Regions from separate parts of the Streptomyces griseoaurantiacus genome, predicted to be linked through region 4. Evidence: riboswitches for the same ligand, from Rfam matches in the RefSeq annotation. Region 4 holds a riboswitch; each other region holds the start of a gene.
What was found. Region 4 has a riboswitch for cyclic di-AMP ahead of OHB09_RS15425 (M23 family metallopeptidase). Riboswitches for the same ligand answer to the same signal wherever they lie in the genome.

Region 1 (7,393 bases), 510 kb from region 4:
CTCCGCGCTGAACCCGGACGCCGCAACGCGGACGCCGAGCGGACCGCACGACTTCGCGCCCCCGCCCCCCCCCGCCAGGGGGCGCGGGGGCGGGAGACCGGCGGGCCGTCCCCGGCCGTTAGGGTCGCCGTATGCATGGCGAGCCCTCGCCGCCCCCGGCGGCCCCCACCCTGTTCGACTGGGAGTTCGCGGCGAACCCGTACCCCGCCTACGCCTGGCTCCGCACCCACAGCCCCGTCCACCGCACCCGCCTCCCCAGCGGTGTGGAGGCCTGGCTCGTGACCCGCTACGCCGACGCCCGCCGCGCCCTGGCCGACCCCCGGCTCTCCAAGAACCCCGCGCACCACGACGAGCCCGCCCACGCCCGCGGCAGGACCGGCATCCCCGGCGAGCGCAAGGCCGAGCTGATGACGCACCTGCTCAACATCGACCCGCCGGACCACACCCGTCTGCGGCGTCTGGTCAGCACCGCGTTCACCCCCCGCCGCGTCGCCGAGTTCGCCCCGCGCGTGCAGGAGCTGACGGACCGGCTCATCGACGGCTTCGCCGCCCGCGGCGAGGCCGACCTGATCCACGAGTTCGCCTTCCCGCTCCCCATCTACGCCATCTGCGACCTCCTCGGCGTACCCCGCGAGGACCAGGACGACTTCCGGGACTGGGCGGGCATGATGATCCGTCACGGCAAGGGCCCGCGCGGCGGGGTCGCCCGCTCCGTGAAGAAGATGCGTGGCTACCTCGCCGAACTCATCCACCGCAAGCGGGAGGCGCTGCCCGCGGAGGCGGCCCCCGGCGAGGACCTCGTCTCCGGTCTCATCCGCGCCTCCGACGAGGGCGAGCACCTCACGGAGAACGAGGTCGCCGCGATGGCGTTCATCCTTCTGTTCGCCGGCTTCGAGACCACCGTCAACCTCATCGGCAACGGCACGCACGCGCTGCTGACCCACCCGGAGCAGCGGGCCCGGCTGCAGGACTCGCTCGCCGCGGGCGACATGGGCCTGCTGGAGACCGGGGTCGAGGAACTCCTGCGCTTCGACGGCCCCGTGGAGCTGGCCACCTGGCGGTTCGCCACCCGGCCGCTGACCCTCGGCGGTCAGGACATCGCGCCGGGGGAGGCCGTCCTCGTCGTCCTGGCGGCCGCCGACCGCGACCCGGAGCGGTTCGCCGAACCCGACGTGCTCGATCTCACGCGGCGTGACAATCAACACCTCGGCTACGGGCACGGCATCCACTACTGTCTCGGTGCGCCGCTCGCCCGGCTGGAGGGCCGGACCGCGCTCGCGACGCTCCTGACCCGCCTTCCGGACCTCCGGCTCGCGGTGGATTCCACCGAATTGCGGTGGCGTGGAGGCCTCATCATGCGCGGATTGCGCACGCTGCCCGTGGAGTTCGCACCCGTCCCGAATTGAGTGGGCATCGGTTGCGCATAAACCCGCCCGGACACGAAAAGTGACAGTTCCTCAACTCTGTGATCTTCACGTGATCTGCGCTGCATTAACTTGTAACCGGTGTTGTACTGGCTATACGTTCACGCATCAACAAGGCGGTCCCCCGGATCGCCGCGTTGGGTCACCGCTGTCGTGTGAAAGGCAACCGCATGCTCTCCGGGAACGGTCGTCACCGTCGCCCCCGTCAGGCTCCGGCCCTCCTCGTCGCGGCCGGCGTGACCGGCTCCGCCATCGCCATCCCCCTGCTCGGCGCCACGGGCGCGAGCGCGGCCAGCGGTTCCACCTGGGACCACGTCGCGGAGTGCGAGAGCGGCGGCTCCTGGAGCGCGGACACGGGCAACGACCTGTACGGCGGCCTGCAGTTGTCGCAGGACGACTGGAACCACTACGGCGGCCTCGACTACGCGCCGAGCCCCGACAAGGCCAGCCGTTCGCAGCAGATCGCCGTCGCCGAGAAGATCCTCGCCGCCGAGGGCGTCGCCGCCTGGCCCACCTGCGGCCCGCTGTCCGGGCTCTCCAAGGACTCCGGTTCCGCGGACGTCGACACGGGCCTCGGCAGCGGCTCGGGCGAGTCCGGGAAGTCCGGCTCCGGGCTGGACCTCGGCCTGGACAACTCGTCCGGAAACTCCGATTCGTCCGCCTCTTCGGGTTCCTCGGGGTCCTCCGAATCCTCCGGCAAGTCCTCCGGGAAATCCGGCAGCACGTCCGACGAGGCGTCCGGAAAGGCGAGCGCGAGTCCGAGCAAGAAGGGCGAGGACTCCTCCCGCGCGTCCGGCGATTCCCGCTCCGGCGGCAAATCCACCACATCCCCGGAAACCAGCGACAAGTCCGGCGATTCCTCGGCCGGACGGTCCTCGGGGAGCGCCTCGGAGCACTACCGGCAGAGCCCGGGCTCCTCGGCCCTCGTCGACACGGGCGCCGTCGACGGGACGAAGGGGGCCAACACCCTCATCGCCGACGGAACCGGCCGGCACCGCGGCAGCAGTGCCGAGGACGGCTCCACCTACACGGTCCGCCACGGCGACACCCTCGGCTCCATCGCCGACTCCCTTGACGTGGACGGCGGCTGGCAGGCCCTCTACCAGGCCAACGAGGACGCCATCGGCAGCGACCCGAGCGTCATCCGGCCCGGTCAGAGCCTCGTCGTCGAGTAGGCGCGCCCCGTTCCGGGGGCGTCGGGGGACGCCGGGGACGCCAGGGGAAGAATCGGACGTACGGGGTTGAAGTGCACCCGAAATCAGGGGAGTTTGGTCCCTGGATCAGCCCTGATGTCCGATTCGGCGAAAGTGTGGGATGAGTCTCATAAGCCTTGATCGTCTTTGAAATCCGGCGGATCTCATGTCTACGGTCGTCACCGCTCGCCATCGCGGGCCCCGACGGTCGCAACGCCGAATCCTGCCAGCGGCCGTACGGGAACAGTCGTCGCGTCAAGCGCCGTAGGCAGGAGCGGGGGACCCAGGTAAGTGCCGGGCCCGGCGGCCGGACCACCACGTGGTCCCGGACGGCCGGACACGGCTTGGGGTGAAGTCGTGCGCCACAAGCGGCGCGCGACCGGGCAACTCAACCGGCCCGAACCCGACAGCTCACCTCGCAGGCGTCGGTGAGGGGATCTCTCCATGCTGTTTTCCAGCAAGGGCAAGCACCGCCGTCCGTCCAAGGCCACCCGTGTCGTCGCGCTCGCCGGCGTCACCGGTGCCGCCGTCGCCGCCCCGCTGATGGCGGCCGGCAACGCCTCCGCCGCCACGGCCTCCCAGTGGGACGCCGTCGCCCAGTGCGAGTCCGGCGGCAACTGGTCCATCAACACCGGCAACGGCTTCTTCGGCGGGCTGCAGTTCACCAGCTCCACCTGGGCCGCGTACGGCGGCACCGCGTACGCCGCGCGTGCCGACCTGGCCTCCAAGTCGCAGCAGATAGCCGTCGCCGAGAAGGTCCTCGCGGGCCAGGGCAAGGGCGCCTGGCCGGTGTGCGGCAAGGGTCTGACCGGTGCCGCCTACGACGGCGCCGCCGCCTCCAGCGGCTCGTCCTCCAACGGGTCGAGCAACTCCGGCAGCTCCAGCAGCGCGGGCTCGTCGAGCAGCTCCTCGTCCACCGAGCAGCACGCCTCCCGTTCCCAGGAGCGTCCGGCCGCGAAGAAGACCGTCACCACGCCCACCGGCAAGAAGGTCGAGAAGGGCGACGGCGAGTACAAGGTCGTCAAGGGCGACACGCTGAGCGGCATCGCCGCCGAGCACCACGTCAAGGGCGGCTGGCAGAAGCTGTTCACGCTGAACAAGGACATCGTGGACGACGCGGACGTCATCTTCCCGGGCCAGCAGCTCCACCTGAGCTGACCCTCCCCGGCCCCCTCGCGGGGCCGGCCCCCGTCCCCACGGGTCCCCCACCCCCGGCGCCTCTCCCCCGTACGCGCCGGGGGTGGGGCATGTCCGGACCCGGGGGGCCGCGGAGCCCCGGACGGACCGCCGGGTGCGCGCGCTCTCCTGATACCCACCCCCGCTCATTTTGTTCCGTCAGGAAACAATTCACCCACACTTCTGCCCGGCAAGTGGGCCACACACCGGTGCCGCCGCCTGAGACGGCTAGGCTCGGGAGCGCGAGCCACCCCGGCTCCGCGCCCCGCGTCGGGCCCCGAGGGCCCGGCGTACCCGCGTCACATCCCAGAAGGAGATGCTCGTGCCGTCCATCGACGTCGTCGTAGCCCGGGAAATCCTGGACTCCCGAGGCAACCCCACGGTCGAGGTCGAGGTCGGCCTCGACGACGGCAGCACGGGTCGTGCCGCCGTTCCCTCCGGTGCCAGCACCGGTGCCTTCGAGGCCATCGAACTCCGTGACGGCGACCCGAGCCGCTACCTGGGCAAGGGTGTCGAGAAGGCCGTCCTCGCCGTGATCGAGCAGATCGGCCCGGAGCTGGTCGGCTACGACGCCACCGAGCAGCGTCTGATCGACCAGGCCATGTTCGACCTGGACGCCACCGACAACAAGGGCTCCCTCGGCGCCAACGCCATCCTCGGCGTCTCGCTCGCCGTCGCCCACGCCGCCTCCGAGGCCAGCGACCTGCCGCTCTTCCGCTACCTGGGCGGCCCCAACGCGCACCTGCTGCCGGTGCCGATGATGAACATCCTGAACGGCGGCTCGCACGCCGACTCCAACGTGGACATCCAGGAGTTCATGATCGCCCCGATCGGCGCGGAGTCCTTCTCCGAGGCCCTGCGCTGGGGCGCCGAGGTCTACCACACGCTGAAGAAGGTCCTGAAGAACAAGGGCCTGGCCACCGGCCTCGGCGACGAGGGCGGCTTCGCCCCGAACCTCGGCTCCAACCGCGAGGCCCTCGACCTCATCCTCGAGGCCATCAAGGAGGCCGGCTACACCCCCGGCGACCAGATCGCCCTCGCCCTCGACGTCGCCGCCTCCGAGTTCTACAAGGACGGCGTCTACTCCTTCGAGGGCAAGGACCGCACGGCGGCCGAGATGACCGACTACTACGCGGAGCTCGTCGACGCGTACCCGCTCGTCTCCATCGAGGACCCGCTGTTCGAGGACGACTGGGCCGGCTGGAAGACCATCACCGACCGCCTCGGCGACAAGGTCCAGCTCGTCGGTGACGACCTGTTCGTCACCAACCCCGAGCGCCTGGCCCGCGGCATCGAGGAGGGCACCGCCAACGCCCTGCTGGTCAAGGTCAACCAGATCGGCTCGCTGACCGAGACCCTGGACGCCGTGGAGCTCGCCCAGCGCAACGGCTTCAAGTGCATGATGTCCCACCGTTCCGGCGAGACCGAGGACGTCACCATCGCCGACCTGGCCGTCGCCACCAACTGCGGCCAGATCAAGACCGGCGCCCCGGCCCGCTCCGAGCGCGTCGCCAAGTACAACCAGCTCCTGCGCATCGAGGAGATCCTCGACGACGCCGCGGTGTACGCCGGCCGCTCGGCGTTCCCCCGGTTCCGCTCCGCCGGACAGTGAGCCCCACCGCGGGCGCCCTCGTGAGCGAGCGGCGCCCGTGGGCGGCGTCGTACGTACGTCCCCGTACCCGGTCCCGTACCGTGTGCGGGGACGTACGCATGAGACGGCAGGCGTGAGCGCGACGGGAGGCGGAGGACATGGCCGCGAAGGACCGGGACCGGTTCTCGACCGCGACCAGGCTGCGGCTGCTCGGTGAGCAGACGGCCGCCCGGGTCTACCGTTCGCAGACCCGGCGCCAGGCCCGCCGCTCCCGGCTCACCGGCCGCGCGGCCCTGCTCGCCCTGGTGCTGTGCACGATGATCGTGGCGCTCGCCTACCCGATGCGGCAGTACGTCTCCCAGCGGGCCCGGATCGCCGACGAGGAACGCGAGCAGCGGCAGGCCCGCGAGCGGGTGGAGCAACTGCGCGACCTCAAGGCCCGCTGGCAGGACGACGCCTACGCGGAACAGCAGATCCGGCTGCGGCTGCACTACGTGATGCCGGGGGAGACCGGCTACGTCGTCGCCGAGCCCGGCGCCGCCACCCGTACCCGCTCCGAGGGCGGAACGGCGGCGCGCCCCTGGTACGCCAACCTGTGGGACGGCGTCGACCGGGCGGACGCGGCCGTACGCCGGTGAGACAGTACGGTTCTCGTACGGCAAGAAACCGGCGCCGGGCCCCTCGGGCCCGCGCCGCCACGGACAGAGAGACTCTCGTACGCGCATGGAAACCCCTCCGCCGACCACCCCGCGCACCGGGCCCACCGATGCCGACGTCGAGGCCTTCCGGCAGCAGCTCGGCCGGCCGCCGCGCGGGCTGCGCGCGATCGCGCACCGGTGCCCGTGCGGGCAGCCCGACGTGGTCGAGACGGCACCGCGGCTGCCCGACGGCACGCCGTTCCCGACGCTGTACTACCTGACGTGCCCGCGGGCGAACTCCGCGATCGGCACGCTGGAGGCGAACGGTGTCATGAAGGAGATGACCGAACGCCTCGCCGAGGATCCGGAGCTGGCCGCGGCCTACCGCGCCGCCCACGAGGACTACCTGCGGCGCCGGGACGAGATCGAGGAGCTGAAGGGCTTCCCGAGCGCGGGCGGCATGCCCGACCGGGTGAAGTGCCTGCACGTCCTCGTGGCGCACGCGCTGGCCGCCGGTCCCGGCGTCAACCCGCTGGGCGACGAGGCGCTCGCGATGCTGCCGCAGTGGTGGCGCAAGGGAGCGTGCGTGACGGTCCCGGACGCGTGCGAGAAGGACGAGAAGAACGCAGGGCACGCGAAGAACGCAGCGCACGAGGAGCACGCCGAATGACCAGGGTCGCCGCCGTCGACTGCGGTACCAACTCGATCCGCCTCCTCGTCGCCGACGTGGACCCGGCCACCGGTGAACTCACCGACCTGGAACGGCGCATGACGATCGTGCGGCTCGGCCAGGGCGTCGACCGCACCGGCCGGCTCGCCCCGGAGGCACTGGAGCGGACCTTCGCCGCCTGCCGCGAGTACGCGGCGGTGATCGAGAAGCACGGCGCCGAGCGGGTGCGCTTCGTGGCCACCTCCGCCTCGCGTGACGCCGAGAACCGCGAGGAGTTCGTGCGCGGGGTGGTGGACATCCTCGGCGTCGAGCCGGAGGTCATCTCCGGCGACCAGGAGGCCGAGTTCTCGTTCACCGGGGCCACCAAGGAGCTCACCGGCGGCACGGGCGGCGCCGGCTTCGCGAAGCCCTACCTCGTGGTGGACATCGGCGGCGGCTCCACCGAGTTCGTCGTCGGCGGGGACCGGGTGAGCGCCGCGCGCTCGGTGGACATCGGCTGCGTGCGGATGACCGAACGGCACCTCGTGGTCGACGGCGCCGTCACCGACCCGCCCACCGAGGAGCGGATCCGGGCCATGCGGGCCGACATCGAGGCCGCGCTGGACCTCGCCGAGCAGGCGGTCCCGCTGCGCGAGGCGCGCACGCTGGTGGGCCTCGCGGGCTCCGTCACGACCGTCTCCGCGATCGCCCAGGACCTGCCC
Region 2 (7,393 bases), 2.5 Mb from region 4:
CGCGACGCGGCCCTGACCCCCGAGGGACCGCCGGGCCCCGCCGGGTGCGGTTCAGCCCAGCGAGTCGAGGAAGTCCCGCCAGGCGCCGGGGGTGAAGAGCACGGCGGGTCCGGGAACCCGCTTGGAGTCGCGCACGGCGACCAGTCCGACGCAGGGTCCCGACCCCGGACAGGCCGTCTCCACGCAGTTGTTCATGCCGGTGCTGTGGCTGCTGCGCAGCCACAGCACCCCGGGCAGGGAGGCGCCGGCGGGCAGGGCCCGGGGGACGCCGGATCGGGCGGCGCGAGCGGCACCGGGAGCGGATGCGGAATGGGAAGCGGAAGCAGAAGCGGAAGCGGGCATGGGTTCCTCCTTACGCGCGTTCGGCGAGCGCGGTGAGGTGAGCCAATGAGTCCTCGGGCGAGAGAGCGTTGCTCTGCAAGGTGCTGAAGGCCTCGGCGTAGGCCTGGAGTTCTTCTTTCCGTTCCAGATAGAGGCTACTCGTCAAGTGGTCGAGAACCACCACGTCCAGATCAGAAGTGCTCGGAAACGAGAAGATTACGAAAGGGCCGGTGACGCCGATGTGCGCACCGGCGGCGAACGGCAGGATCTGGAGTCGGACATGGGGCAGTCGGGCGGCCGTCACCAGCCGTCTGAGCTGCTCCTCCATCACCGCCGGGCCGCCCACCTCGCGGCGCAGCACCGCCTCGTCGAGCACCGCGCTCATCCGCAGCGGTGGGTCACCGCGCAGTACGTCCTGCCGTGCGAGCCGTACCTCCACCAGAGTGTCGAGATGGGCGTCGTCCGGCGGGCCGACCGCCGCCCGGGTCACCGCACGGGCGTACTCGGGCGTCTGCAGGAGCCCCGGTACGACCAGCGTCTCCAGCGTGCGCATCGCACAGGCCTGCGCTTCCAGGCTGATGAAGTCGCGGTAGGCGGGCGGCAGCACCCCCCGGTAGGCGTGCCACCAGTTCTGCCGGCCGCCGCCGTCCTCCGAGCCCGCGAGCACCAGCAGCAACTCGCGCAACTGCGGGTCGACGACCTCATAGGCGTCGAGCAGCAGCCGCACATCGGCCGGTTTCACCCCACTGGAGCCCGTCTCGATCCGGCTCACCTTCGACTGGTGCCAGCCGACCCGGGCCGCCGCCTGTCCGCTGGTGAGACCCGCCCGCGCGCGCTGGGCGCGTAATTCCGCGCCGAGTTTGCGGCGGCGCACCGCTGGTCCGTACTGCATGGCCGACTCCTTCCGCCCGGCGTGCGCACACGCGTCGCGGCGACGGCGAGCGCCGGCGGGCCCGGTTGGCGACGGTAGAGGATGGACCGAGCATGCGCCCATATACGGTCGGTCGTCGGATAGTTCACCGCTTCGGGCGACAGATATATGCATATCTTGGGGGATCGGCAGCAGGGAGCCCGCGGGTGGTGGCAGTCTGACGCGCAGCACCAAGTCCGGGACCGCAAGCGCGAAGTTCGCTCCGTGCCGGGCTCCGGTCCCGTGGGAAAGGGGCGACGACGCCATGGCAGATCACCAGGAAGCATCCGTCACTCTGCCGAGCGATCCCGCCTCGGTCTCCGCGGCCCGAAGATACGTCGCGGGCGTCCTCGCCGACTGGGGACTGCCACCCGACGCCGAGGCCGCGGACACCGTGCGCCTGATCGTCTCCGAGCTCGCCACCAACGCCGTGCAGCACACCCTGGGAATGTCGCCCACCTTCACCGTCGACCTGGTCCTCGACCGGGACGAGCGGCTCCGCGTCGGGGTGACCGACGGTCACCCGCGCTTCCCCAAGAGGCTGCCTGCCGCCGTGCAGCAGGACAACGGGCGCGGTCTGGTCATCGTCCGCTGGCTGACGGCCGAGTGCGGCGGACGGCTCAGCGTGCGGCCCACCCGGGAGGGCGGGAAGACGATCGAGGCCGAGCTGCCGTGGAAGGTGCCCGCGGTCCAGCCGGACCCGTGAAGGGAGCGCCCCTCAGCCCCTCAGCCCTCAGCCCTCGGCCCCTCAGTCCTCGGAGGACTTGCGTCCCCGGCCGCCGGGCGTCTCGGTGGGGCCCTCCGTGACCGGCTGGTCCGTACGGACGCTGGTGCGGCGGACCAGCCGCGGCAGGACCCCCCACAGCAGCACGCACGCCGCCATGGTTCCCGCGCCCGCGGCGATACCCGCCGCCCGGCCCAGCGTCACGTCCACGACGAGCAGCACCGAGCCGGTGAACGCCAGCATCAGCACCGCCAGGCCGGCCGAGGCCAGCCGTGAGGAGACCTGCACGATCACCGGCTTCGCGTTCTGCTGGAACAGCGAGCGGTGCAGCGCCGCCGGCGCGGTGAACAGGACGGCCGCCAGCATCGACAGCAGCAGTGTGACGACGTACGTCGTGCGCTGGAAGGCGTCGATGTCCGGGAAGCGCTGGGTGAAGGCGAGCGTCAGCAGGAAGGCGAACAGGATCTGCACGCCCGCCTGGGTGACGCGCACCTCCTGCAGCAGCTCGGCGAAGTTGCGGTCGGCGCGTTCCAGCGGGGTCTCGTTGCGAAGCTCGTGGTGAGGACGGTCGGCCATGTCACACACATAACCGTTCCTCGGCGGCTCACGCCCCCGCGCACGTCACACGGCGACCGGCCACGCGCCGAGACCCCCGCCGGACGGTCAGCGCACCCTGCCGTACCAGACGCTCTTGGTCCACAGCTTCTGCAGCCGTACGACGTCACCGGTCTTCGGCGCGTGCCAGATCTTGCCCTTCCCGGCGTAGATGCCCACGTGGTAGACGTAGCTGCCCGAGTGGAAGAACACCAGGTCGCCCGCCTTGCGGTGGGAGGACGAGATGTGGCGCGTCTTGTTGTACTGGGCCGCCGCCGTCCGGGGGAGCTTCTTGCCCGCCTTCTTGAACGAGTACAGCGTCAGCCCGGAGCAGTCGAACCGCTTCGGCCCGGTGGCGCCCCACTGGTAGGGGGAGCCCTTCTTCGACGCCGCGACGTGCAGCGCCTTCGTCGCCGTGGTCGCGGCGGACGCCTGGGAGGCGACGCCGGGGACCGCGATGCTGCCGCCCACGGCGGCGAGGGTGAGGGCCGAGGCGGTGCCGGCCCGGGTCAACAGCGACGGGACACGATCGAGCGCAGTCATGCGCAACCCTTCGTCAGCCGCCTGTGAAGGATGACCTGTCGGATTCGGGCTGGCGAAGTTGCCCGGCCGCTGACGCGGCTTCACCCCAAGGGCTGCTCGGCACGGACTGTCCGTACCGGCGACCCGTCTTGCTCGGGTCCTCCACTCCTGCCGATCCACTCCTGTCGACCGGTCATCCGGGCGGCGGCAGGATTCGGCGTCCGCCCGGACCGCCCCGCCTCTTGTGGCGGGGGCTGTCGCAAGGGATCTTCACCCACCGATGTCTGAAAATCCCAACGGAAACGGAGCTTTGTGTTGTTACTCACCACTCTGCTGTTCGAGTGAACACCCCCCGTTCCAGGGCGCGTCCAGCATCGGGAGGAGCCCCGGACCAGCACCGGAATACCTCGTTCCGCCTGGTGTCCACCCGTGCCGCGCAACCGGGGCGGTCACAAAAGTCGAGGTATGCGTACACCGAAAGGGGGTAACCCGTCCGGCCCCCCGCGCCGGAGTGTCGCGCACGCCCGGGCCTCGGCCGCGCGGTCCCCGAGTCGCTCGCCGGAGCGGCTCGCCACCGTTCGCCGGAGCGGCTCCCGCACCGTTCGCCGGAGCGGCGCGCGAGCCGAACGTCGGAGCGGTGCGCGAGCCGAACGTCGGCGTGGCTCGCGCGCCGCGCAAGAACGTTGCGGGACCCCGCGCCCGCACGCAGCGAAACTGCGCGTACACGCAGTTTTCGTCACTTGTCCGCCTCCGTGCGCCCTCCCTACCGTGGTCTCACCCCCTTGGCACCGCATCAGCGGAGGTACCCCTTCGTGCCCGACTCCCGTGTGCCGCGCCCCCGGCGCTATCTCGTCTGCGAACCCACCTACTTCGCCGTCCGGTACGCGATCAACCCCTGGATGCACCCCGACGTGCCCGTCGACACCGGCCTCGCCCTCCTCCAGTGGCGCGACCTGGTCCGGACGTACCGCGAGTACGGCCACACCGTCGAGAACGTGCCCCCCGTCCCCGGCCTCCCCGACATGGTCTTCGCCGCCAACTCCGCCCTCGTGCTCGGCGGCCGCGTCTTCGGCTCCCTCTTCCACGCCCCCGAACGCCGCCCCGAGTCCGCCGCCTACACGGCCTGGTTCAAGGCCGCCGGCCACGACGTGTACCGGCCCGAATCGGTGTGCGAGGGCGAGGGCGACCTGATCCCGGCCGGCCGGTACGTCCTGGCCGGCACCGGCTTCCGCACCACCCCGGAGGCCCACCGCGAGGCCCAGGAGTTCTTCGGCGTCCCGGTCGTCGGACTGCGGCTGGTGGACCCGTACTTCTACCACCTCGACACCGCCCTGTTCGTCCTCGACCCGGGGGAGCCCGGACCCGGACAGGAGGCGAACATCGCCTACTACCCGCAGGCGTTCTCGCCCGGCAGCCGCGAGGTACTGGCCCGGCTGTTCCCCGACGCGGTCCTCGCCACCCGGGAGGACGCGCGTGTCCTCGGCCTCAACGCGGTCTCGGACGGCCGTCACGTGTTCATGCCCCCGCAGGCCACGGCCCTCGCCGGCCGGCTCGCCGCCCGCGGATACGTCCCCGTCCCCGTCGACCTGTCGGAGTTCCTCAAGGCAGGCGGGGGCATCAAGTGCTGCACCCAGGAGATCCGTTCATGACCGCTCCCGCCCGCACCCACACCACCACCGCAGGGATCATCCGCGCCGAGGAGCCGGTCCTGGCGCACAACTACCACCCGCTGCCCGTGGTCCTCGCCCACGGCGAGGGCACCTGGGTGGAGGACGTCGAGGGCCGCCGCTACCTCGACATGCTCGCCGGCTACTCCGCCCTCAACTTCGGGCACCGTCACCCCGCGCTGATCGAGGCGGCCCACCGCCAGCTCGACCGGCTCACCCTCACCTCGCGCGCCTTCCACCACGACCGGCTCGCCGCCTTCGCCGCCTCACTCGCCGAACTGACCGGCCTGGACACGGTGTTGCCGATGAACACCGGCGCGGAGGCCGTGGAGAGCGCGGTGAAGGTGGCCCGCAAATGGGCGTACGACGTGAAGGGCGTGCCCGAGGACCGGGCGACGATCGTCGTCGCCGCCGACAACTTCCACGGGCGTACGACGACGATCGTCGGCTTCTCCACCGACCCGGTGGCCCGTACCGGCTTCGGCCCCTTCGCGCCCGGCTTCCGCGTCGTCCCCTACAACGACCTGGCGGCCATGGAGGCGGCGGTCGACGAGACGACGGCGGCGGTGCTGATCGAGCCGATCCAGGGCGAGGCCGGGGTGATCATCCCGGACGAGGGCTATCTGGCCGGGGTACGGGAGCTGACCCGGCGCGCGGGCGCGCTGTTCCTCGCGGACGAGATCCAGTCGGGGCTGGGCCGCACCGGGCGCACCCTCGCGGTGGAGCACGAGGGGGTGCTGCCGGACGTGCTGCTGCTCGGCAAGGCGCTCGGCGGCGGCATCGTGCCGGTCTCCGCGGTGGTCGCCCGCCGGGAGGTGCTCGGCGTGCTCCACCCGGGTGAGCACGGCTCGACCTTCGGCGGCAATCCGCTGGCGGCGGCGGTCGGCTCCGCCGTGGTCGACCTGCTGGCTACCGGAGAGTTCCAGCGCCGGGCGGCGGAACTGGGAGTGGTGCTGCGCGACGGGCTCACGGAACTCGTCGGCCGGGGCGTGACCGGCTTCCGCGCCCGCGGACTGTGGGCGGGCGTGGACGTCGACCCGGCGCTCGGCACGGGCCGCGAGATCGGCGAACGGCTGCTGGCGGAGGGCGTCCTGGTCAAGGACACCCACGGCTCCACCATCCGGCTCGCCCCGCCCCTGACGATCACGGCGGACGAACTGCGGTGGGCGCTGGCGGCACTGGAACGGGTGCTGACCTGAGAGGCCCCGCGGGATGACTGCCGTCCCCCGGTCCCGGCAGCGTGTCCGTGGCCGTCGGCGCCTGCCGGGACTGCCGTACCCCGGTCCCGGCAGCGTGTCCTTGGCCGTCGGCGCCTGCCGGGACTGCCGTACCCCGGTCCCGGCAGCGTGTCCTTGGCCGTCGGCGCCTGCCGAGGAGGGGCCCTTTCGCGTCGTCGGTCTTTCGGCCGAACCCCGGCCTCACCCCCGTCCGGCGGTCAGTACGGCCTGGTCAGCGGAGGGTGCGTCGGTGCGTCGGTGCGGTCGGCGGCGGCCGGAAGTCGACCGATGCTTTCCATCAGCATCGAAAGCATCGCGGCGGGCGCTCCCGCGCGCGAAACATGTCGTGCGGAGCGGGTCGAGCGACCGGAGCGCCGTGTGTCCGACGCACGACTCATGCGGAACCAGTCAACCCTGGAGGAACCATGACTCACGCACCTGCCCACGACACCCAGGCTCGCCCGGAGAGCCGGCCGTCCGCCGAGGAGGACCTCGACCTGGTGATCGGCGAACTGGAGCAGCGGATCCCCGACCGCACCGGTGCCGCGGCCAACACGTGCATCGGCTGGTACTGCGTCTGATCCGCCCCGGCCGGTAAGCCCGACTGGACAGGACGCGGTGCCGCTCGGCGACGTGCGGGGCGGCACCGCGCAGGGGAGGTCCGACACCATGACCGAGCCTTTGTGGGAGGCGGCACGGCCGACCGGTCCGAGGAAACCGGGGCCGAACGGCTCCGTCGCCACGGAGAAAGTGGTGGAAGCCGTGCGGGCGGGCACCACCCGCCGGTTGTTCCCCGCGGTGATGAGCCTCACCGACGACGGTCTGCTCGTGCACGAACGGTATCTGGAGGGGGACGGCGACGCGGCTCTCCTGGCGGCGACCCTCGCCAGGCCCGGGTTCTCCGCGCTCACCGAACTGCTCGACGCCCTCGACACCTGGTGCGGCCGGGCCACGAGACGCCACGGCGACCTCCTCGCGCCCGGTCTGCTCGACGTGACCGATGGCGACCTCTTCGGTCCGCTCGTGACCGAGGCCTTCACCGCCTGCGCAGCGGGCGTCCCCTACGCGGCAGCCGAGCAGCACGCCCGCTGGACGGACTTCCTGGACCACTTCCTGCAACGTCTCGCCCGGGACGTCACCGGGCCCTGGTTCGACCGACCCTCGCTGCGACCACCCGTGACAGGCATCGAGGCCCAGACGGGGGAGACGCACAACGGGCGTCGCAGGGTCCTGCGCGTGCGTATGAGCGGTGGCGGCACGCTCGCCTACAAGCCTCGTCCGCCCGGTGGGGAACTGCTCCTGCTCGCCTCCGACAACTCGGTGTTCGCCTTCCTCAATTCCCTGCCGCCCGTCACGGGGCCGGTCGACCTCCCTGTCCTGCGCTGCACGGCGGGCACCGGTCGCGACCGGTCCGAGTACACCTGGCAGGAGTGGGTCG
Region 3 (7,393 bases), 2.9 Mb from region 4:
GGTGCACCGGGATCGTGCCGGTGGGAGCGCGGCGGGCGCGGGACCCCTTCTCGAAGTACTGCTTGGCGATCCCCAGGGCGGAGCCGCCGGACTCGCGGGTGCGGGGGCCGTCGGGGTTCACGAAGACGCCGTCGGCGAAGTTCGGGGAACGGCGGATGCGGGCCAGGCGCTCGCCCGTGGGATCCGCGCCGAAGGACAGGGGCCGTAGCGGGCTGCGCCCGGAGCCGAGGGAAGGAAGGCCGGTCACGGCGTCTCCAGAGGTGTGCGTGGTGCGGTCCATTACCGGCGTCAACGGACGGCGGCCGGGGCGTGTTCCCCGCCCGTGGGGGACGCGGGGAACACGCGGCGGCCCAACCCCGGGGTGAATGAGTGCGGTTGGGGACCCGGCGGCCGGTACCGCCTGCCTCAGACCGCCGCGCCGATCCGCATCCTGATGTCCTCGGGCGAGATCCGGCCCTTGGCCACCACGGCGTCCCCGGAGGACTGGCCGCGCAGCCGCCGGCCGATCCACGGCACGAGATGTTCCCGCGCCCAGTGGATGTCGTCGCGCCGGATCTCCAGCGTCCCGCGCGGCGGCAGCGGCGGCCACGGCTGGTCGGGGTCGGCCGGGACGTCGAGGCCGAGCACCTGGCCGGCCCGCAGGGCGACCCGGGTGTGCCCCTCGGGCGAGAGGTGGAGCCGGTCGGTGTCCCAGGCCCGCCGGTCCTGCACCGTGCGCAGCGACCACAGGTCGAGCACGGGGCAGCCGTACCGGTCGGCGATGGCACGCACATGCCCGTTGTAGGTCGCGATCTTGCCGCGCAGGTGTTTGAGCACGGGGACGCCGCGGGTGTCGAAGCCCGTGGTGACCATGACCGTGCCGACCGCTCCGGCAAGGCGGGCGACGGCCCGCTCGAACCGTTCGGCGACCTCGTCCGGGTCGGTACCGGGGCGGATGATGTCATTGCCGCCCGCGCAGAAGGAGACCAGGTCGGGGGCGAGCTCCAGGGCCCCCGGGAGCTGGTCCGCGACGATCTGGTCGAGCAGTTTCCCGCGCACGGCGAGGTTGGTGTACCGGAAGTCGCCCTCGGGACGGCGGTCGGCGAGGAGTACCGCCAAGCGGTCGGCCCAGCCGAGGAAGGACCCGTCCGGGCCGGGATCGCCCACGCCTTCGGTGAAGCTGTCCCCCACCGCCACGTACGACCCGATCACTGATCTGTTGTCACTCTTCGAATCGTCTGCCACGTCGGCCCATCTTTCCTCCTGGGATGTGAGCTGCGCGACCGTAGGGAGGGGTTGACGGGCGGTGAGATAAGCCACGGGTCAAGGCTTGGTCAACATCGGAATAAGGACGGGGACGGGGACGGGGACGGGGACGGGCGCGGGAGCGGGGACGGGCGCGGATGCGGGTCCGGACACGGCCGAAGGCCGGACCCCGGGGATCGAGGGGTCCGGCCTTCGGGAGGCGGGTGCCGCGGGCCGTGAGGGCCGTGGGCCGTCAGCCGTCAGATGGCGACGCCGTGGGCGCGCAGGTACGCGACCGGGTCGAGGTCCGAGCCGTAGTTCGGGGTGGTGCGGATCTCGAAGTGCAGGTGCGGGCCGGTCACGTTGCCGGTGGCACCGGAGAGGCCGAGCTGCTGGCCCACGGTCACGGTCTGGCCGGCCGAGACGGAGAGCTGCGAGAGGTGGGCGTACTGGGCGTAGTGGCCGTCGGCGAGCTTGAGGACGACCTGGTTGCCGTACGCGCCGCCCCATCCGGCGGAGACGACGGTGGCGTCGGCTATCGCCTTGAGGCTGGTGCCGGTCGGGACGACGAAGTCGGTGCCGGTGTGGTAGCCGCTGGACCACATGCTGCCGGAGGCGTGGTAGGAGGTGCCGATGGCGGCGCCCTGGACCGGCAGGGTGTAGCCGGAGGAACTGCTCGTGGCGGGCTTGGCGGCGGGGGCTTCCTTCGCGGCGGACTGGCTGCCCTGCGCGGCCTGCGGCTGCTCGGCCTTCTCGGTCTTCTGGGTCTTCTCGGCGGCGCCGCTCTTCGCGGGGGCCTCGTGCGCGGCGGAGGAGGAACCCTGCGCGCTCGCCGGGGCCTTGGCGCCGAGGGTGAGCTTCAGGCCGGGGTGGATGAGCGAGGGGTCGCTGCCGACGGCCTCGCGGTTGTCCTCGTACAGCTTGTGCCAGCCACCGGCCACGTGCTGGTCACCGGCGATCTTGGCGAGCCAGTCTCCGGCCTTCACCGTGTAGGTGCGGGCGGCGTTCTCGTGGGCGCCCGCCGAGACGGAGGCGGCGGAGTGCTCGGGGGCGGAGGACGCGGGCGTCGCGGCGTGGGCGCCGGTGGCACCCAGGAGGGGCAGCGCGATCGCGGCGCCACCGGTTCCGGCGGCGGCGAGGGTCGTGGTGATGAACCGGGCCTTGGTGCGGCGGTGCTTACCCTTCGCGGGCATGTCGAATTCCTCTCCGGCGCCTGCGAGGTGAGCTGTCGGGTGCGAGCTGGAGATGCCCGGCCGCGCTGTGGCGGCTATACCCCGAGCCTGTCCCGGAAGACCGGACCAGGCGTTGTACCTGTGGGTCCCCCGCTCCTGCCGTGTACGGGTGGGTGAGTGCGGATTTCCGGGCGGCGGCAGGATTCGGCGTTCCGCTCGGAACGAGGGGGAACGTAAGCGAAATGGCGCCGCGACCACAACCTTCGGCTTTCCCGGACACCTTTTTCCCTTGATCGATTCAGGGAATTCGGGGTACGGCGCCACAAGTGGCGATCTTCCTTTGCCGCCGAATTCGCCGACGGAACAGGTGAATTACGTGAACATGACGTTCGACGCCCCGTCACGAATATGACGCTGCTCACCCGCGCCTTCACCGACGCGGAGCAATACCGGGCCAGTTGGAGCGAAGGTGCCGACCGATGACTATTCGGACAGAACTCCCTTATGGGGAGCGACCGGCTGGGCGATTCGTCGGTTCTGCGGCATTCGCGGGGAGAGGGAGGCGGGCGTGACGTGCGCGCTCGTGCGCGGGTGAGACCTGCGCGCGACCTGCGTGCAGGGGGCACCGGTGCCGTATCGTCGTCGGCGGAACGCGCCCCGCCGACGAGCCGCGTCGGCGGACGGATGGGAGGAGCACCCGTGACACAGCAGGTCCCGTCGACCGAGCCCGAGCTGGCCGGAGTGCGCAACTTCCGCGATCTGGGCGGGCTGCCGACCGCGGACGGCCGACGGGTGGCGTTGGGGCGGCTGTACCGCAGCGGCCACCTCGCGCACGCGACGGCCGAGGACGCGGTGTTCCTCGCCTCCCTGGGCCTGCACACGGTCTTCGACTTCCGCAACGCCGCGGACCACAGGCTGGAGGGCCCGGACGTGGAGCTGCCGGGCGTACGCAACGTGGGCCTGCCGCTGTCCGACCCGGCCGACGGGGCGGAGTTCTGGAAGATGGTGCGCGAGGGGAACCTGGACCAGCTGCGGGAGCTGCTGGACGAGGGCAGGGCCGCGGCGCGGATGATCGCCTCGTACCGCGCGATCGTGCGCGGACGCACGGCCGAGCACGCGCGGGTGCTGGGCACGCTGGCCGAGGGCGGAGTGCCGGCGCTGATGCACTGCTCGGCGGGCAAGGACCGGGCGGGACTGTCGATCGCCGTGACGCTGCTCGCGCTGGGCGTGGAGCGGGACGCGATCCTCGCCGACTACCTGGAGTCGAACGCGAAGCACCGCAGGTACAAGGTGCGCCGCACCGCGTCCTCGCCCGACGCGCACTCCCCCGAGGTGATGGAACTGATCGCCCCGCTGTTCGACGCGCGGGCCGAGTACCTCCAGGCGGCGTTCGCCGCGATCGAGGAGACCTGGGGCGGGGTGGACGCCTACCTGGAGCAGGGCCTCGGGGTCACTCCCGAGGTGCGTGCGCGGCTGCGGGACCACCTGCTGGACTGAGCCCCCGCGCCACTGAGCCCTTGGGCCCCGCCGCGCCCGGCCCGGCCCGCGCGGCGCGCGCTACTTGGCGCCCACCTCGAAGAGCAGCCAGATGAAGGCGGCGAAGAGGTGGCCGACGGCCAGGTAGACGAGCAGCCTGATCCACAGGGCACGCGGGAACTTCGTCTCGTAGTCGCTCATGGGGTCTCTCCGGTGAGGGGGCCGAGGCAGAGCGCGGTACTGGGGCTCTGCAGGAGGGTATGGACGAACAGCAGCTCGCAGCCGGAGGGGTCGGCGGCGGCGAGGCGATGCGGGGTGAGCGAGTCGAAGTGCGCGCTGTCCCCGGTGTCCAGCAGGTGCGCGGTGTCGCCGAGCCGCAGCCGCAGCCGCCCCCGCAGGACGTGGAGCCATTCCTCCCCCGGGTGGACGCGGACGATGTCGCCCTGGGTGCCGTGGGGGACGTGGACGCGCAGTGCCTGCATGCCGCGGCCGGGGGCGCCGGCCTGCCAGTACGTCCAGCCGCCGGCCCGGGTCGGCTCCGCGCGGTCGGCGCGGACGACCGCGTCACGCGCGGCGGTGGTCTCGCCGAGCAGCTCGGAGACGGTCGTGCCGTAGACGCGGGCGAGCGTGAGCAGCACGGGGAGGGACGGCTGGCGGTGACCGGTCTCCAGACGGGAGAGGTGGGCCGGCGAGAGGTCCGCGGCCCGGGCCGCGCTCTCCAGGGTCAGGCCCGCGTGGTGGCGCAGGGCGCGGAGCTGGGGCGCTACGGTGGAGAGGGCCGCGCCGGTCTCCGCCGACGGGGGCGGATCGGATGGGCTCATACCCCCGATTGAGCCAGACTTTTACCCCTGGGGCAATTTTCTTGCCTGACAGGCAAAAACCGGTGGGGCCCCGCGGACCGCGTGCCGCGGGGCCCCACCGGTCGCCGACTACCTGGCGGCCACCGCCTGCTTCACGAGGGTCTTGCCGAAGTCCCACATGAGGCCGCCCTCGTGGGCGTCGTCCATGACCGAGGTGAACGCCTCCAGGAAGCGGTCGACGTCGGCCTCGTCCACCACCAGCGGCGGGATCAGCTTGATCACCTCCAGGTGGTCCCCGGACACCTGCGTGAGGATGCGGTGCCGCTGCAGCAGCGGGACGACGACCATCTGCGCGAACAGCCCCTTGCGGGCCGCCTGCAGCATCGCCCACCGGCTCCGCAGTTTCAGCGACTTCGGCCGGCCGAACTCGATGCCGATCATCAGCCCCCGCCCGCGCACCTCGGAGAGCAGCTCGTACCGCTCCGTCAGGGCCTGGAGCCCGGACTTGAGCCGCTCCCCCATCGCGCGCGCGTGCGCGACGATCTGCTCGTTCTCCATCGCGTGCAGCACCGCGAGTCCCGCCGCCATCGCCTGCGCGTTCGCGCCGAAGCTCGCGGAGTGGACCAGGACGCGGTCCATGGACGAGTAGACCTTCTTGAAGATCCAGTCCTTGCCGAGCGTGGCCGAGACCGGCACGTAGCCGCCCGAGAGCGACTTCGCCACGCACACGAGGTCCGGCTCGACCCCGTCCTCGTGCTGGTAGGCGTAGAAGTCGCCGGTGCGGCCGAGGCCGGTCTGCACCTCGTCGGCGATGAGCAGCGCCTTGTGCCTGTGCAGCAGCTCCTGCGCGGCGCGCAGGTAGCCGGGGGGCGCCTCGTGCACGCCCTTGCCCTGGATCGGCTCGACGATCAGGGCGGCCACGTCGCCCTTCTTCAGCTCCCGGGCCAGTGCGTCGAGGTCGCCGAGCGGGATCGCGGTGTCGGGCAGCAGCGGGGCGAAGCCCTCGCGGAAGCCGTCCTCGCCGTTGACGGAGAGGGACCCGGTGGTCAGGCCGTGGAAGGCGTGGTCGCAGTACAGCACGCGGCGCCGTCCGGTGGCGTACCGGGCGAACTTCAGCGCCGTCTCGACGGCCTCGGTGCCGCTGTTGCCGAAGAAGACGCGGTCCAGGTGCGGGCTGTGGGACAGCAGTTTCTCCGCGAGCAGCCCGGGCAGCGGCGGGCAGTCGAACCGGGTCAGGTCGGCGAGGCCCGCGTCGAGGACGTCGTGCAGGGCCTTGCGGACCACCGGGTGGTGGCGGCCCAGGCCCATGACGCCGAAGCCGGCGAGCATGTCGAGGTGGTCGTTGCCGTCCGCGTCCCAGAAGTGGGCGCCCTCGGCCCGTTCGTAGACCTTGTCGAAACCGATGGTGTGCAGCATGCGGGGCAGCTGGTGGTTCATGTAGCGGCCGTGCAGGTCGTAGCGTTCGCCGCCGCGTTCGGCCAGCAGTCCCGCGAGGTCGAACTCCTTGCCCGTGTCCGCCTCCTGGCCTCGGGCGGTCTGGCGGGGCGCGGGTTCCGCGGTGGTCATACGTGGTTCTCCTCGGACGTCTTCACAGGTGGTTGCGGGTCCTGGCCCGGCCGGGCGCCGGTGGCGAGGCAGCCGCTGATCCGGCCCGCGATCTCGACGGGCGTCAGCCCGATGTCGGCGAGCACCTCGCCCCGCTTGGCGTGCGCGAGGAACTGCTCCGGGATGCCGAAGCGGCGCAGAGGCACGTCCACGTCGGCGTCGCCCAGGGCGAGCGCGACGGCGGAACCGACCCCGGCGGCGCGGCTGTTGTCCTCGACGACGGCGACCAGGCGGTGCCGGGCGGCGAGTCCCGGCAGGTCGGGGTCGACCGGTTTGACCCAGCGTGGGTCGACGACGGTGCAGCCGATGCCGCGGGCCTGAAGCAATTCGGCGGCCTGGAGGCAGACGGGCGCCATGACGCCGACGGCGACGAACAGCACCTCGGGTTCCTCGGCCCGGTGCAGCACGTCCATCCCGCCGATCCGGTCGAGAGCGGGGATCGCGGGGCCGACCGACTCCTTGGGGAAGCGGATCAGGGTCGGCGCGTCGTCCACGGCGACGGCCTCGCGCAGTTCGGCGCGGAGCTGCTCGGCGTCGCGCGGGGCGGCGATCCGCAGTCCGGGGACGACCTGGAGCACCGACATGTCCCACATGCCGTTGTGCGAGGGCCCGTCGACGCCGGTGACCCCGGCCCGGTCCAGGACGAAGGTGACCCCGCAGCGGTGCAGGGCCACGTCCATCAGGAGCTGGTCGAAGGCGCGGTTGAGGAAGGTGGCGTAGACGGCGACCACGGGGTGCAGTCCGCCGGTGGCGAGCCCGGCCGCGCTGACGGTGGCGTGCTGCTCGGCGATGCCGACGTCCCAGACCCGGTCGGGGAACCGTTCGGCGAACTTCCCCAGCCCCACCGGGTGCAGCATGGCCGCCGTGAGGGCGACCACGTCCTCGCGTTCCTCGCCGATGGCCACGATCTCCTCGCCGAACACCGAGGTCCACGAGGGGCCGCCGGCCGGGGCGAGGGGTGCGCAGGTCAGCGGGTCCATGACACCGACGGTGTGGAAGTGGTCCTCCTCATGGGCGAGCGCGGGTTCGTAGCCGCGGCCCTTCTCGGTGAGGCAGTGGACCAGGACGGGCCCGTGGAAGCGTTTCGCGCGGCGCAGCGCGGACTCGACGGCGCCG
Region 4 (7,393 bases):
GGGCGGCGGGGGCAGCCGCCCGTCGGCGATCAGGTCGACGAGGATGCTGCCCAGGGAGACCGGCTCGCCCTTGCGTCTGCGGGCGCCCGTCCCGCCGAGGGGCAGGGGCGGCGGGGCGGGGGACGGTACGGGTGCGTCGGTCATCGTCTGCCTCCGGTGTCTCGTCGTCCGGTACGGCTCTGGACGTGAGGGAGTCTTGCAGGAGGTACTGACAACGGGTCAGATGCGCCCGTCCCGCTCTCAGCCCGCCGGGCGCTCCCGCAGCTCCCCCAGCGGCAGGGTGTGCCGGGTCTGGACGGCCTTGGCGTGCAGGTAGCGCACGTTGTGGGCGGTGGTGAAGACGCCGGTCGGGACGCGGGCGCCGACGGTGAGGCCGAGCGCGGTCAACTGCTCGGCCTTGTCCGGGTTGTTGGAGAGCAGGTCCAGCGTGCCGATGCCGAGGGCGCGCAGCATCTGGGCGGCGGCGGTGTAGTCGCGGGCGTCCTCCGGCAGGCCGAGCGCCGCGTTCGCCGCGTAGGTGTCCAGGCCCTCGTCCTGGAGCGCGTACGCGTCGAGCTTGTTGTAGAGGCCGATGCCGCGGCCCTCCTGGCGCAGGTAGAGCAGGACGCCGCCGTGCTCCGCGATGCGCTCGACCGCCTCGCGGAGCTGGGGGCCGCAGTCGCAGCGGGCGGAGCCGAAGACGTCGCCGGTCAGGCATTCGGAGTGCAGCCGTACCAGTGGCGGCCCGGCAGTCCCGTCGGCCCCGTCGCCCAGGACGAGTGCCAGGTGCTCGCGGCCGTCGACCAGGCCGTGGAAGGTCACGACGTCGGCGGTGACGGTGAAGTCGCCGAAGCGCAGCGGGACGCTCACGCGGGTGCGCACGGTGGCCTCGGGAATCGGGCCGGCGGCCGGGAGGTCGGCGGGCTGGGGTGCGGCGGGCAGGTCACGCATGGCTGTCGCCCTTCTGCGGAGCGCGGGTGCGCGCGTCGGCTGCTGCTCGGGTCCCGCCCCGTGGGTGCGTACGCACTGTTTCAGATTTGAAGCATGGCGGGACATCGGCGACTCTAATACTTGCTTAAATGTTCAAGCAAGCGTGATCCGTGGTTCGTGACTGTGGGTTCGTGACCGTGCGTCCGTGCGTCCGTGCGTCCGTGGGTCAGTGGGTCAGTGGGTCAGTGGGGCCGTGGGTCCGTGGGTCCGTGGGTTTTGGTGTCCGTGCGTCGCCGCGTTGAGCGCCCGCGAGCCGGAGGGCCCGTTGGTCGGCCCGTTCAGTCCCGCCCGAGCAGATGCGCGTTCGGGCGCCTGGCCGCCGGCGCGTACTCCGGCAGGTGCACGACGTGCGCGCCCCCCGCCGTGAGCACCCCCGTCCCGTCCGCCCCCGGCACGAACGTGTCCGGCTCCCGCCAGGCGGTCACCACCCGCCGGGCCCCGGCCGCCAGGATCAGCCGCGCGCACGGCACCGGCCGCGAGGCACGCCGGGCGCACGGCTCCAGGCTGCTGTAGACCGTGGCGCCCGCCAGGCGCGCGTCCCCGGGCGCCACCTTCGCGAGCGCGGCCTCCTCCGCGTGCACCGCCGGGTCGCCGCCCTCGCGCGAGAACCCCCGGGCCAGCTCCGTACCGTCGGCGGCCACCACCACCGCTCCCACGCTGAACGCGGTCTCCGAGGGCGGGCACCGCTCGGCCAGGTCGCAGGCGAGCCCCAGCCACCTCCGGTCCGCCGCCGTGGCGAGCTCTCCCGTGCCGGGCGCCGTCGGCACGTACCGCATCAGCACCACGTCCCCCACGGCCCGCGTCTCCAGGAGCCGCATCCGCCCCGGCGGGTAGGCCGCCGTCCCGAACATGCGCGGCGCGTCCGCCTCCCCCACCAGCAGCGGGGCCACCACGAGCTGCAGTTCGTCGGCGAGCCCCTGCCGCAGCAGTTCGGTGTGCACCCGGCCGCCGCCCTCCACCATCAGCCGCCGCACGCCCTTCGCCTCGCCCAGATGTGCGAGCACCTCCCGCCACCGCAGCTCCGCGCCCGGCGCGACGACGTCGACGTCCGGGGGAAGCGCCGCGCGCAGCCGGGGCGCGGCCTCCTCGGTCGTGTAGACCGCCTTCGCGCCGCCGGTGTGCCAGAACCGGGCGGCCGGGTCGAGGTCGCCGGAGGCGCTCACCGTCACCTTCAGCGGGTACTCCGGCAGCCCGGCCGCGACCCGCTTCGCGCGCCGCTCGGGGGAGTTGACCAGCAGCCGCGGGTTGTCGGTGCGCAGGGTGCCGGCGCCGATCAGGATGGCGTCGCTCTCCGCCCGCACCTGGTCGACCCGGTCGAAGTCCTCCGGTCCGGACAGCAGCAGGCGGTCGGGGCCCGTGTCGTCGAGGAAGCCGTCCAGGGAGACGGCGGCGGACAGCAGGACGTGGGGGTGGGGCATGTGCGCGCTCCCGTGCGAGATGGTTCAACTTTTGAACAATAACTACACTGCCGTCATGACGACCCGCTGGCTCACCTCCGAGGAACAGCGTGCCTGGCGCGCCTACCTCGCCGCCTCCTCTCTCCTGGAGGACGCGATCGACCGGCAGCTCCAGCAGCAGGCGGGCCTGCCGCACCTCTACTACTCCGTGCTCGCCAACCTCTCCGAGGCCCCCGACCGGCGGCTGCGCATGACCGACCTCGCCGCCTCGCTGAAGGTCACCCGGAGCCGGCTGACCTACGCCGTCGCCCGGCTGGAGAAGGACGGCACCGTACGGCGCGAGGCGTGCCCGGGTGACGGGCGCGGCAGCATCGCGGTGCTGACCGAGGCGGGGGCGCGGCTGCTGGAGCGTACGGCCCCGGGGCACGTCGAGACGGTACGCGCCGCCGTGTTCGACCGGCTCACGCCGGAGCAGGTGGAGCAGTTCGAGGAGATCTGCGCGCGGATCGCCGGGGCGCTGGGCAACGAGGAGGAGCGCACGGCATGCGGCGACGCGCTCCCCTGGCGGCGCCGCTCCTCCGGCCGCTGAACGATCTCCCGCCGGGCGTCCCGCCAGGGATACGTCCGCCCAGGTAAAGGTGGTGAGCGGGGTCCCCGGGATGACGTACACTGGTTTCACCGACGCGGGGTGGAGCAGCTCGGTAGCTCGCTGGGCTCATAACCCAGAGGTCGCAGGTTCAAATCCTGTCCCCGCTACCACGTCCCCGGGGGCGGAGGCCGCAAGGCTTCCGCCCCCGGGGTTTTTGTCGTCCCCGCCACCCGTCGCCGCGATCCCCGTCGTACGGGTCACCCGTCGCCGCGGTCCCCGTCTACCGGTCCCGCCACCCGCCCGGGTCACCGGAGGTGCCCCGCCGCCCCGTCCCGAGGGACCCTGGTGGCGTGGGGCAGCGCACAGAGGACGAGGCGGTCGTGACCATCGGGAACGCCGGGGGCGCCGGCCGTGGCGCGACCTGCGTCCGTGCCTCGCTGCCCTTCCTGCCGGTGCTGCTGCTCGCCGCCGCGATCGTCTACGACTGCCTCACCCCGGCCGATTTCACCGCCGCCCCCCTGTTCACCGCCGCCCCCCTGGTCGCCTCGTTCCTCTATTCGCTGCGCGGCACCGTCCTGACGGCCGCGGTCGCCGTCCTCGCCGTGGCCGCGATCCACGCCGGCTTCGGCGTCATGTCCAACATCGACATCACCACCGAGCTGATGACGGTGGGCACCGTCGCCGCTCTCGCCGTCCTGATCAACGTGCTCGCCGGACGCGCCGGGGCCCGGCTGGCCTCCGTCCGCCACATCGCCGAGGCCGCACAGCGGGCCGTCATGCCGCAGCCGGCCGAACGCGTCGCGGGTCTCGACATCGCCGCACGGTACGAGGCCGCTCAGGACTGGGCCGCGATCGGCGGCGACCTGTACGCCGTGCAGGACTCCCCGCACGGCGTGCGCCTGGTCCTGGGGGACGTCCGCGGCAAGGGCATCAGCGCGGTCAGCGTCGTCGCCGTCGTCATCGGCGCCTTCCGGGAGGCCGCCGAGCAGGAGGCCACGCTCGGCGCGGTCGCCCAGCGGCTCGAACGCGCCCTCGCCCGCGAGGGCGGCCGACGCCACGACCAGGACTCGGTCGAGGGGTTCACCACCGCCGTCCTCGCCGAGATCCCGCACGGCAACGCCCTCGTCCGCCTCGTCAACCGCGGCCATCCCGCCCCGCTGCTCCTGTACGAGGACGGCAGCCTGCGCGTGCTCGAACCGAGCGAGCCGGCACTGCCGCTCGGGATGGGCGAGCTGGGCCGGTGGCCCGAACGCGCGGAGGAGGCCGCGCTGCCGCACGGCGCCACGCTGCTGTTCCACACCGACGGGCTCTCCGAGGCACGGGACCGGCACGGCGAGTTCTACGACCCCGCCGCCCGGCTCGCCGGCCGCACCTTCTCCGGGCCGGACGCGCTGCTGCGCTTCCTGGCCGAGGAGGTGGCCCGGCACACCGGCGGCCGGGCGACGGACGACCTGGCCCTGCTCGCGGTACGACGTCCGCACCGGCCGCGTTCCTGAGGGCGGCGGTGCCGACCGCGCCCAGGACGGTGGCCGTACCGCCGGTGTCTCGGGCGGTGGCCGTACCCGTCGGTGTCCCGGACGGCGATCAGTACGTCACCCGCCGTGACCGGATCGTGTTCTCCCGGCAGGTTTATCGACGGCTCGTCAGGGCCCGTCCGGGCCCGAGGCCCTCGGAAGGCCCCGCCAACTCGCCCGTTTTGCGGGACTCATGGCGCAAAAGTCCTGGCCAAGAGGTGTAACTCGTGCCACTGAACGGCTTGGAATGTGCGCCCCCGGTCTATTAACGTTCGATAACGCAGCACGGTCGTCCCAGCCGTCACAGGAGGCGGCCCCGTGCTCATCTGCCTAATCCCGCAAGGGAGCCGGGGAACCACCACTCAGGGGTGAATCGCGCGGCTGCCGCCGAGAAGACACGGCCGGCACACGCGCGTAGGAGACCTTCCTGCTCCGAACCCGTCAGCTAACCCGGCAGGCGAGAGGAAGGAAAGGAGAGCGCCCACGTGGCGTCCAACCGGCCTGCCCAGAACCCCTCGTACGCTCCTGCCGGCACCGAGGTCATCGACCTCGACCGCCGTTCCGAGGAGGGCACCTGGGAGGAGTGGAATCCCACCGCGGAGACCGTTCGTCCCGTCCGCGGCCGGCACCGCGTCACCAAGCAGCGCGGGGGCGGACTCGCGCGCAGCTCCACCGTTCTGGGCGTCGGCGTGATCGCCGCGGTGGGCGCGGGCGGCATGGCCACCGCGCAGACCTCCAAGCCGCCGGTCTCCATATCCCTGCCGGACCTGTCCTCGGTCACCGAGTCGGCCAAGGCCCTCGTCGGTGACGACTCCGGCGACAAGGCCGACACCCCCGCACGGACCGTCGCCGCCCCGTTCACCGGCGTCGGACTGACGAACGCCGACACCGCCGCGGGCACCAAGGACGCGGGCGAGGCCCTGCGCGACCGGATCATGCGGCAGGCCGAGGCCCAGCAGGACCAGGTGGACAGCGCCGCCGCGAAGGCCGCCGAGGCCGCCGCCGCCAAGCAGGCCGCCTCCGCCGCCGAGGAGGCGGAGAAGAAGGCGGAGAAGAAGGCCGCCGACGCCAAGGAGAAGGCGGAGGCGGAGGCCAAGCAGCAGGCCGCCGCGAAGAAGCTCGCCGAGCTGGCCAAGCAGTTCACGCTGCCGACCTCCTCGTACACGATCACCTCGACCTTCGGCCAGGCCGGTTCGATGTGGTCCTCCGGCTATCACACCGGCCTCGACTTCGCCGCGCCCACCGGCACGCTCATCAAGGCCGTCCACAGCGGCACGATCACCCAGGCCGGCTGGGCCGGCTCCTACGGCTACCGCACGATTCTCACCCTGGACGACGGCACCGAGCTGTGGTTCTGCCACCAGTCCTCGATCAGCGTCAGCGTCGGGCAGAAGGTGAGCACGGGCGAGGTCATCGGCCGCGTCGGCGCCACCGGCAACGTCACCGGCCCGCACCTGCATCTGGAGGTCCACCCCGGCGGCGCCGCCACCGGGATCGACCCGATGGCGTGGCTGCAGGGCAAGGGGCTGCACCCCTGACGTCCCCGGCCCGGGCCCCCGGCGGGGGTCAGGCCGACGGAGGCGGGCCCGCCGCGGTCGACGGAGGCGTCGGCGTGACGCGGACCTGCGGGGTCGGGTCGTAGGCCGCCTGACCCTGGGAGGCGTACGCCTGGGGCGCCCGGCCGTACGCCGGTGCGCCGTACTGGGACGGGACGGCGTACTGCGACGGGACGGCGGGGTGGGGGGCGTGGCCCCCGGCGCCGGGCCCGGGGTCGTACGCCGGGGGACGGTACCCCGGTGCCCCGTACGCGGGGGCTCCGTATGCGGGGGCTCCGTGCGAGGGGGCTCCGTACGAGGGGTGGTGGCCGTAGACCGGGAAGGGGCCGTGTCCCGGGGCGTACCCGTGCCCGTGTCCGTACATCGGGGGGACGCCCCACAGCACCGCGCCCGCCAGCGTGTGGCCCGCGTGGGCCAGTGCCGGGCGGGCCACCTCACGCCGGTGCCACAGCTCCTGCAGCAGCTCCCGCTCCCGTACGACGAAGTCGGCGCCCGCGCGGCCCGAGCGCCCCCGGTGGCGCAGGAACGCCAGCGAGGTCGCGTAGGCCTCGTACTCGGCGACCGTGCGCGCCGCCGCCTTGCCGAGCCGGTCCCTGGCGTGGTCGCGGGCGAGCCGCCGGGCCTTCATCGAGCCCATGACGAACGGTTCCGGCATCGTCAGCCAGCCGGCCACCACGTACGCGGGCAGTTCGGCGCGCACGGTCCGCAGTTCCCGCTGCCGGGTCGATATGACCAGCCAGGTCAGCAGTCCGAACATCGGCACCATGAACGCCCCGTAGACCGCGAAGAAGCCGTAGCCGTCGCCGAACGAGGTGGAGCCGTTCCACAGCGAGTGCATGCCCATCGCGAGCAGCAGACCGCCGAGCGGGGCCAGCGTCCGGCGCACCCGCCGGTGCTCGGCGGTCAGCGCGCTGATGCCGAAGCCGATGCCGGTGAACACGGTGAACAGGGGGTGCGCGAAAGGCGACATCACGACGCGCACGAAGAACGTCGCGGCCGTCACGGAGGCGATGCCGCCGTGCCCGCCGTCGGACTGGTCGGTGCCGAAGGCGGTGCCCAGGTAGAGGATGTTCTCGGTGAAGGCGAAGCCGGTCGCGGTCACCCCGGCCGTGACCACACCGTCGACGATCCCGGTGAAGTGCCGACGGCGGAAGAGGAAGACCAGCAGCACCGCCGTGGCCTTCGCGGACTCCTCCACGACCGGCGCTATGACGGTCATGCCGAGGGTGTCGGCGCCCTTGGGGTCGGCCGTGGCGACCGCTATCCAGTGGGTGGCGAAGCTGTTCGCGATGATCGCGACGAGCGCCGCCGCGCACGCCCCCCAGGCGAAGCAGAACGCGAGGTTGCGCCAGGGCCCCGGCTCGACCC

Region 1: it holds a riboswitch for cyclic di-AMP, as region 4 does, so the genes downstream of both, OHB09_RS13085 (LysM peptidoglycan-binding domain-containing protein) here and OHB09_RS15425 (M23 family metallopeptidase) in region 4, are expected to answer to the same signal.
Region 2: it holds a riboswitch for cyclic di-AMP, as region 4 does, so the genes downstream of both, OHB09_RS04600 (C40 family peptidase) here and OHB09_RS15425 (M23 family metallopeptidase) in region 4, are expected to answer to the same signal.
Region 3: it holds a riboswitch for cyclic di-AMP, as region 4 does, so the genes downstream of both, OHB09_RS28200 (M23 family metallopeptidase) here and OHB09_RS15425 (M23 family metallopeptidase) in region 4, are expected to answer to the same signal.

What each region holds. Positions count from the first base shown of each region.
Region 1 covers NZ_CP108326.1:2,961,595-2,968,987, reverse strand. Annotated here, with positions in the region: gene OHB09_RS13100 (nucleoside triphosphate pyrophosphohydrolase) at 1-11, shown strand, start outside; gene OHB09_RS13095 (cytochrome P450 family protein) at 132-1,406, shown strand; gene OHB09_RS13090 (LysM peptidoglycan-binding domain-containing protein) at 1,595-2,599, shown strand; cyclic di-AMP (ydaO/yuaA leader) riboswitch at 2,868-3,057, shown strand; gene OHB09_RS13085 (LysM peptidoglycan-binding domain-containing protein) at 3,062-3,775, shown strand; gene eno (phosphopyruvate hydratase) at 4,116-5,405, shown strand; gene OHB09_RS13075 (FtsB family cell division protein) at 5,543-6,022, shown strand; gene OHB09_RS13070 (DUF501 domain-containing protein) at 6,108-6,692, shown strand; gene OHB09_RS13065 (Ppx/GppA phosphatase family protein) at 6,689-7,393, shown strand, end outside.
Region 2 covers NZ_CP108326.1:1,012,577-1,019,969, reverse strand. Annotated here, with positions in the region: gene OHB09_RS04625 (8-amino-7-oxononanoate synthase) at 1-16, shown strand, start outside; gene OHB09_RS04620 (DUF397 domain-containing protein) at 52-342, opposite strand; gene OHB09_RS04615 (helix-turn-helix domain-containing protein) at 353-1,213, opposite strand; gene OHB09_RS04610 (ATP-binding protein) at 1,497-1,937, shown strand; gene OHB09_RS04605 (DUF6328 family protein) at 1,980-2,531, opposite strand; gene OHB09_RS04600 (C40 family peptidase) at 2,619-3,092, opposite strand; cyclic di-AMP (ydaO/yuaA leader) riboswitch at 3,096-3,301, opposite strand; gene ddaH (dimethylargininase) at 3,884-4,720, shown strand; gene rocD (ornithine--oxo-acid transaminase) at 4,717-5,937, shown strand; gene OHB09_RS04585 (hypothetical protein) at 6,381-6,536, shown strand; gene OHB09_RS04580 (DUF4135 domain-containing protein) at 6,625-7,393, shown strand, end outside.
Region 3 covers NZ_CP108326.1:6,372,688-6,380,080, reverse strand. Annotated here, with positions in the region: gene OHB09_RS28210 (MBL fold metallo-hydrolase) at 1-247, opposite strand, end outside; gene OHB09_RS28205 (SGNH/GDSL hydrolase family protein) at 406-1,191, opposite strand; gene OHB09_RS28200 (M23 family metallopeptidase) at 1,485-2,417, opposite strand; cyclic di-AMP (ydaO/yuaA leader) riboswitch at 2,422-2,582, opposite strand; gene OHB09_RS28195 (tyrosine-protein phosphatase) at 3,096-3,893, shown strand; gene OHB09_RS28190 (DUF6126 family protein) at 3,954-4,073, opposite strand; gene OHB09_RS28185 (helix-turn-helix domain-containing protein) at 4,070-4,693, opposite strand; gene OHB09_RS28180 (aspartate aminotransferase family protein) at 4,802-6,238, opposite strand; gene dxs (1-deoxy-D-xylulose-5-phosphate synthase) at 6,235-7,393, opposite strand, start outside.
Region 4 covers NZ_CP108326.1:3,468,206-3,475,598, reverse strand. Annotated here, with positions in the region: gene OHB09_RS15450 (GTP cyclohydrolase II) at 241-930, opposite strand; gene OHB09_RS15445 (dihydrofolate reductase family protein) at 1,248-2,387, opposite strand; gene OHB09_RS15440 (MarR family winged helix-turn-helix transcriptional regulator) at 2,443-2,955, shown strand; tRNA gene OHB09_RS15435 (tRNA-Met) at 3,049-3,125, shown strand; gene OHB09_RS15430 (PP2C family protein-serine/threonine phosphatase) at 3,306-4,451, shown strand; cyclic di-AMP (ydaO/yuaA leader) riboswitch at 4,787-4,944, shown strand; gene OHB09_RS15425 (M23 family metallopeptidase) at 4,955-6,007, shown strand; gene OHB09_RS15420 (PrsW family intramembrane metalloprotease) at 6,036-7,393, opposite strand, start outside.